Regions from separate parts of the Paenibacillus sp. R-74696 genome, predicted to be linked through region 2. Evidence: riboswitches for the same ligand, from Rfam matches in the RefSeq annotation. Region 2 holds a riboswitch; each other region holds the start of a gene.
The links. A riboswitch is a leader RNA that binds a small molecule or an ion and turns the genes downstream of it on or off. The one in region 2 is predicted to bind cyclic di-GMP.
Positions count from the first base shown of each region.

Region 1: linked by a shared signal. The riboswitch ahead of ACSR9A_RS23100 (methyl-accepting chemotaxis protein) and the one ahead of ACSR9A_RS01375 (methyl-accepting chemotaxis protein) in region 2 are both predicted to bind cyclic di-GMP.
Region 3: linked by a shared signal. The riboswitch ahead of ACSR9A_RS19105 (transglutaminase-like domain-containing protein) and the one ahead of ACSR9A_RS01375 (methyl-accepting chemotaxis protein) in region 2 are both predicted to bind cyclic di-GMP.

Region 1 covers NZ_JBPULM010000045.1:638,368-640,632, forward strand. The annotation lists gene ACSR9A_RS23100 (methyl-accepting chemotaxis protein) at 1-1,047, opposite strand, end outside; cyclic di-GMP riboswitch class I at 1,140-1,223, opposite strand; gene ACSR9A_RS23105 (YrzA family protein) at 1,388-1,597, shown strand; tRNA gene ACSR9A_RS23110 (tRNA-Thr) at 1,712-1,787, shown strand; tRNA gene ACSR9A_RS23115 (tRNA-Pro) at 1,796-1,869, shown strand; gene ACSR9A_RS23120 (phytoene desaturase family protein) at 2,149-2,265, opposite strand, start outside.
Region 2 covers NZ_JBPULM010000008.1:58,785-61,049, forward strand. The annotation lists gene ACSR9A_RS01375 (methyl-accepting chemotaxis protein) at 1-1,225, opposite strand, end outside; cyclic di-GMP riboswitch class I at 1,316-1,401, opposite strand; gene ACSR9A_RS01380 (M48 family metallopeptidase) at 1,674-2,265, opposite strand, start outside.
Region 3 covers NZ_JBPULM010000039.1:67,680-69,944, forward strand. The annotation lists gene ACSR9A_RS19105 (transglutaminase-like domain-containing protein) at 212-1,024, opposite strand; cyclic di-GMP riboswitch class I at 1,038-1,123, opposite strand; gene ACSR9A_RS19110 (hypothetical protein) at 1,483-2,013, opposite strand; gene ACSR9A_RS19115 (response regulator) at 2,103-2,265, opposite strand, start outside.

The sequences.
Region 1 (2,265 bases), on a different contig from region 2:
AATTTGCTGCGAGCTTGCCGATATTTGCTCCGTTACGGCCGAGATCGAAGTAGCATCATCATACTGGGTCATCAAAATCGTTTTGCCGTTGCCAATCTCTTCTTTAACCTGCTCGGAAGCGTTCTGATTGCGAACAATCATGTCACCCATATTGCGCGAGGCTTGCAGAACAACCGTGCTTACATCCATAGTCGAACGAAGCGTGTCGCGAAGCGCACTTCCCATTTGCTCCAGCGAACGGTCAATTTGACCAAATTCATCTTGGCGATCCAGCTTCCCATCATAGGTAAAATCGTTATTTTGATAGGAGGCAATTCGCTTCATTAAGCCAACGATGCCTTTTTTCACATTTCGGCTTAACGAATAGGACATGATGAACGGCAAAACGGCAAGCAGCACAATATTGATTATAATAATCGTATTGGCAGCCGCAAGACTTCTGTTCAATGCATCTTGTGTTGCAACCGAATCCACTTCAAGCCATTTTTCTACCGTTTCATTCGCAAAGCTGAGAACAATCGTATATGTACTGACAAGCTGTTTGACCTTGGCGGAACGGTCTTCAATCGAGAGCAGGCTGTGATTGCCGTTTTCTTTATTAAGCTGCTCCAGAGCAAGCCCAAACACATTGCCTTGGTTCGAATAGGCGTTGCCATTATCTCCGTGAGGATATTTCGCATCCAGCGACTCTAGTGTAACCTTCAGATGTTCTACCCGCTCGGGCATCGTCTTAAGCGCCAAATTGATGCCATCATCGCCGGTGCTGCCGTTTTCTACCGCATCAATCATTGAAAGCAGCGTGCGCAGCATTGAATCCGATACACCTTGATATTCTTTTTTGGCCTCCTGAAGCTCATTTGAAGCATTCACTGCACTTCTAACCGAAGCATTTTGCATAAAAATCCAACCGCCAGCCACCACATTAAACAATGTAATTAGTGAAGTGATGAACAGCAGCTTCGTTGTGACCTTTTGTCTCTTCAAGAAATCAGAAATTCTTGATGTCCATTTTAACCATTTTGCCTCTTTCAATCGGTTAATCGCCATTTTCTCTCCATCTCTCCTAATACACTGAAAAAAAACAAAAGCTATTCAACCACCGTTACGAGTTGAATAGCTGAATCAGCCTATAGTCCTGTACCGGTGGTTTGGCAGCCATAGCTTAATACCTTAGGCCCATAACTTTGCGCCCTTATTTTTCAATAAGTTTGCCTTTTTCAGTATGTAATTTTCTATTTATTTCGACACTTTTAAAGTATAATTTAGGGAAACCCTTTTGTAAATTACAAAAAGCGTGATTAGCTGACATGATACTTTGAAACTAGTTCTGAACAACGTTATACTATTAACGAAAGCTAGACATGCAAGAGATTTGAGGGGGTTAATAATGGATTTCCGACTAGATTTAATTGAGGATAAAATCGAATTCTTTGAGGCTTTTGACTTACGAACGCTGGAGAAGCATATTGACCAGCAAATTGAAGCGAATAAGGCACTGCTTTTACAAGTTCACGCCATTAGCCATCATGCGGTCTTTCATCCCGATCGCGGGAAAATGCTGTACAGCGCAGTCGTTCATTTTAAAGTTAAAAAATAGGCCGATTCGGGCATTTGACTGCTGCCCGAATTTTTTTTCGAAAAATTAAAAAAAGGTATTGCATCCTCCTAAAGTTCTGTGGCATAATACATCTTGTGTCCGATTCATAACCACGCCGTTGTAGCTCAACTGGTAGAGCAACTGACTTGTAATCAGTAGGTTGGGGGTTCAAGTCCTCTCGACGGCACCATTTTTTCTCGGGACGTAGCTCAGCTTGGTAGAGCACCTGGTTTGGGACCAGGGGGTCGCATGTTCAAATCGTGTCGTCCCGATATTTAATAAGTTGTTTCAAGCAGGCCCTCTAATCCTAGAAGGGTTTTTTATTTTATTTGACCCTTTTTAGTTTGTGGGCATAAGCCCCTCTGTATGGTTACAAGGTGAAACGGCTGTCGCCGTCCACTGGCGGCGCAGCGCGTTTTATTCCGAGAAATATAGAGCATGGATGGGACAATCAGATCCTTTCCTATATTTTTAAAAAATAAGCCGCGCTTGGCTGGATGCATTACTGCACCCAGCCAAGCGCGGCTTTTCTTTTGCACCATTAGTTTCTCTCAAGAATGCTGCCGAATCATCGCCTCTGCGGTGAGCAGCCCTGACATGGCAACCATCGGCGTTCCTCCGCCGGGATGGGTCGTTCCACCTGCAAACCACAGTCCACGCAAATCCGC
Region 2 (2,265 bases):
CAATTAACCCCAAATTCCTTTCATATCCCATCATTTGGCCCTGCAATCCGACATTTGCTTGCTGAATATTGGTAGTGGTTTGCTGAACGGTAGATGATATTTGATCCAGATTGCCCAATAGATGCGACGATGAGCTGGCAACAATCTGTCCCTTATCCAAAATAGAAATGATCAGCCCTTGCAGATTTTCAAGCATCCCGTTAAAACTTCTGGAAAGCTCGCCGATTTCATCCTTCGTTTCAAATGTCAGCCTGGAGGACAAGTCGCCTTCGCTGGCGGAGAGCCCTTGCAGCTTTTCGTTCATGACGGAAAGCGGCTTTAACGTTTTGCGCATGACCGTATAGATGATTGCTGCGGAAACCAGAAGGCACACGATTGTTACAAAAATCGAAAACCGCAACAAGGCGTTGGCTTCAGCATAGGCTTCACTTTTGGGAACCAAAATCGCTATGCCCCAATCCATCATGCCAGATTTCCCATAAACGATCATATGCTCCGAGCCGTTAATGACGGCTTCAGCCAAACCCGCGTCGCCATTCGTGCTGTTCGTTACAATTTTATTTAGCGTCTCATTCTCGTAATCGGCCATATTTTTCTGTAGGGTCTCTTCGGGTTTTTCACTGGCCACAACCGTGCCATCCTTTGTATAAACAATCGCATGACCGCTTTGTCCCAATTTCACTTTGGAGATGAGATCAATCAAGTCCTGAATAGGCTGACCTCCATTGCCGACTCCAACAATATTTCCTTGGTCGTCCCTTACAGGAGTAGCTGTAAGCACAATTGGAGTTCCCTCCACCCCGGGAGACTTTGAGCCTACCGGATCAATGGTGACGGTCTCACCGTTGATCGCCCTTTGAAAATGCGGGTAATCCTTTACACTAACCGTTGCTCCCGGCAAATAAAGCGTGCCGTCAGGGGCAATAAATGCAAATTCGTCCGGGTTATCAGTGATCTCCGTCATTCGGTTGCTATAAGCGAGAATTTCAGGAATATCTCTGTTCCTCACGTCATCGGACTGACTTAATGCCTCGTATTTGGCCTGTGTGCCCTGAATCCAAATATCGATGTAGTTCTGAACAACAGTCAGCTGCTGCTCCGCCTGCTTCTTAAAGTTTGCCTCCAATGTCGTTTTGGCCTTATCATAGCCAAGGAAAGACACACAGCTTAGCGATACTGTCATTAATAGAGTGGTAATCAGGCTGCTTTTGATGGTTAGTTTCATGGTAATCACTCATTTTCCCTCATAAATTTTTGAATACGAAAAAAATCCGGGCCGAATAGACTGGATTTGCGTACACGTACCCCTTCCTTATTCGGCGACCCGGCTAGCATCGCGCTTAGCTCATTAGATCCGAAGCTCTGCGTCCCCACCTTTCAGCGAGTTCGCCTTTACAGAAAAGAATATCGGTAAAATGACACTGAACTTTTATAGTTACACATTAATTATTTATTAGAACTCTTTAAAACTTACATTTTTATCCAAAAAATACAGTACTGATGAGCCAATGAAGGTTTTTTTTGCAATCAACGGGGAAATTGAAGGATATAGAGGAGCTTGAAAAAGTAAGATTAGAGGGGTAACGATGAAACCAGGTCGGGGGCTGGGGCTGGGGCACCCCAGGCACTGCGGACTCGATAACCATTAGGACGTTCTCTTTGACTGCCAAGCTTTAGAGCGTCATGAAGCCGCCATACCTGGCCAAATACTGTTCTTTTTCTTTATAATCCGGCATAAGACTGCCTACGCGCCGCCAAAAGGATCGGTCATGATTCATATGAAACAGATGGCAAAGCTCATGGATAATGACGTAATCAATCACATCAATTGGAGCCATCGCCAAACGATAGTTAAAGGTTAAATGCTTGCTGGAGCTGCAGCTTCCCCACTTCGTCGTGGACTCTACGATCTCAACCGTTTTGGGCTTTATCCTCAGCTGCGCCTGATAAATAGGCAGACGTTCCCCTATTAATTTTTTGCAGCTTGAAAAATAAAACTTCTTGAGGTTTTTCCGAAGCTCCTCCTCAGTTAAGCCATCTGTATTGATTAATTCATGCAGCAAATGCTCTTTGCCAAGGTAGAGAAATTTCTCTGTATCTTGGTATTGCTTCGTTTGCGGCGCTTTAGTAGCCTCCGCAAGATGCTGCGTTTGCTGCAAAATCCATTTCCCATGCCGCTCGACAGCTCGTTTAATGACCTCTTCACTTGCCGCTTTCGGCGCTTTTACCGTAATGAAGCCTGATGGCTCGATTTGAATCGATATT
Region 3 (2,265 bases), on a different contig from region 2:
TGTGATTACCTCACGAAAGCCAAGTCTTTCTCCATCCTCTCCCTCCTTACATTCAAATAAGAAAATTATATCTAGCCCAACTGTACAAAAACTTTACAAGCATCCCCTTCATTCGACAGCCTAAATAACAGCAAAAAAAGCTCCGTCCATCCCTTGAAGGATAGACGAAGCTTCTGTACGTGCCTATTGATTTATATATGCTTAGATCCGTTTAATAGACTTTAGCAGCTGTATAACGCGAGCTGTCTTTAATCATTTTGCCCGCTTTCTTGCTGTTCTTCATGCCAGCATCAAGCGTCGTATCGATCGTGATCCATTTGCCGTCCAAATATACTTCATTCCAAGCATGATAGTTCGATACATCGGACGCTTTGCCCGTCACCATCTTGGCCGGAATGTCCAAGCTGCGAAGCATGCCCGCCATTAATGCAGCATAACCGTAGCAAATGTCTTTCTGCGAACTAAACGTACGATCGATTTGAGGCAAATAATCGTTGGTCACCTTAGCTGCAAGCTGATGATCATAAGAAATATTCGCCACAATATATTTGTAAATTGCCGTTACCTTCTCGGTATCCGTCTTTTTACCCTTAGTCAGCTCCAATGCTTTCTTGACCGCTTTGCTGTTGCTGCTCCAATCGATATTTTGAATGGAGTTTAAGTAAACGAGGCTGCTGTCACTCAAATTCAAGGTAACTTTGCCTGTTTGAACTGCTCTATATTTATTGGTTCCACTGACGTTCTCCAATAATGTAATCGTATAGTCTCCATTGCCCAGTTGAAGCGCGAACCACTCTTCTGTCTGGTTTGCCCGGAGCGCATACGTATAATTTTTGCCGTCTTTGGCTACAACCAGCCTTGTATCTACGCCCGACTTGACCTCATAACGAATACCGATGCTTCCTTTATCCACATTGGATTCATCGAGCCAGCTTGTCCCAGCTGCTGCCACTTGAGCAGTTGCTTGCGGGAACACGGACAGTATCAATGCAAGCAAAATCATAACCGTTAAACTTTTGCGCATAAAAAAAACTCCCTTCGGTGGCTAGGCTGCCATCTAAATAATAGAGAAGGCCCTTTAGCTTTGCGTCCCTGCCTTTCGACAGGTTTGCCGTTATCGTGTAAAGTTTTGTAAGTGGTGTTAGGTAGAAGAACTACCTTATATTAAACTATGATTATCTCTAGTATATACCCATTATTTGCAACAAACAATACGTTAAACCTTTTTTATTTCCAGGCTGAGGCTTGTATTTTATGGCCTCTCTTCATCCATCTCCGCTTTAACCGTTTCATAAAAGGTTCTTCTTTCCGCTCTTTAAGCATGCCCTTTACATCCCTTAGCAGGAGCATATACCGCATTTCATCCTCATGCTTCAAGCTTTGAAACTCTTTCAAATGTTCAGCGCCCATCCCACTTCAGCTCCATCATGCGTTTTATCAATCCTTTTTCGGCTGATAAAATTCTGATACCCGAACCAGCGTTTAGCTGCTTTTGACCGTGTAAAATTTTTGGAATCTCCAAAACTTTCTCGGTCCTGTCGACAAATAAAGCCAAGCAAAAAAATCACGAATACCGTCATCCACGATTCCCTCATTGTACTGATAAAGCTGCCGCTGATAGTTCAGGCGACATATTTCTACCCCATCCCACCAAAAAGAGAACGTGTTTCGCTTGTCGTCATGCTCCAGAGCAATCATAAATTTCCCTTCCGAAAGCTGAAAATATTGCTTGTCATAGAAAAACAAAGGCCCCTCAGAAGTAGCTGTAATTCCAATAAAATGACCTCGATGATGGGTATAAAAGCCTCGAACGATCGTGTAATCGGTCATTTGATTTAAATTCAGCTGTCGTAGGTGCTGGGCTCCCTCGCTTATACAGCAAGCCAGCTCAGGATAGCGAAAATGGCGAATGACGTTTATTTGCCGTTTCTCGGTTATCATCATCTTCTTCAACCATTCCTTTGAACATGCTATTTTTTGAAAATGAAGCCCGTAAAGCTTGTCCGTCTTCATTTTCACCTGCTCCTCCATTATAAATAAGGCAACTCTACAATTTCTCGACAAAATCCCTGTTTAATCTCGGAAAATTTACAAAATAGCCCCTACAACGCGCTAACACTGCTTTTCCACTCTTTATACCATTCTGTAATGTACGCGCTTGGCTGCTCGTTCAATTCTTCTATCAGCGCGGCGGTTAAAACATTGTACTGCTGATTAACCATAAGATGATTTCCTTTGGACGCATACAGCTGCATTAAGGCAAAA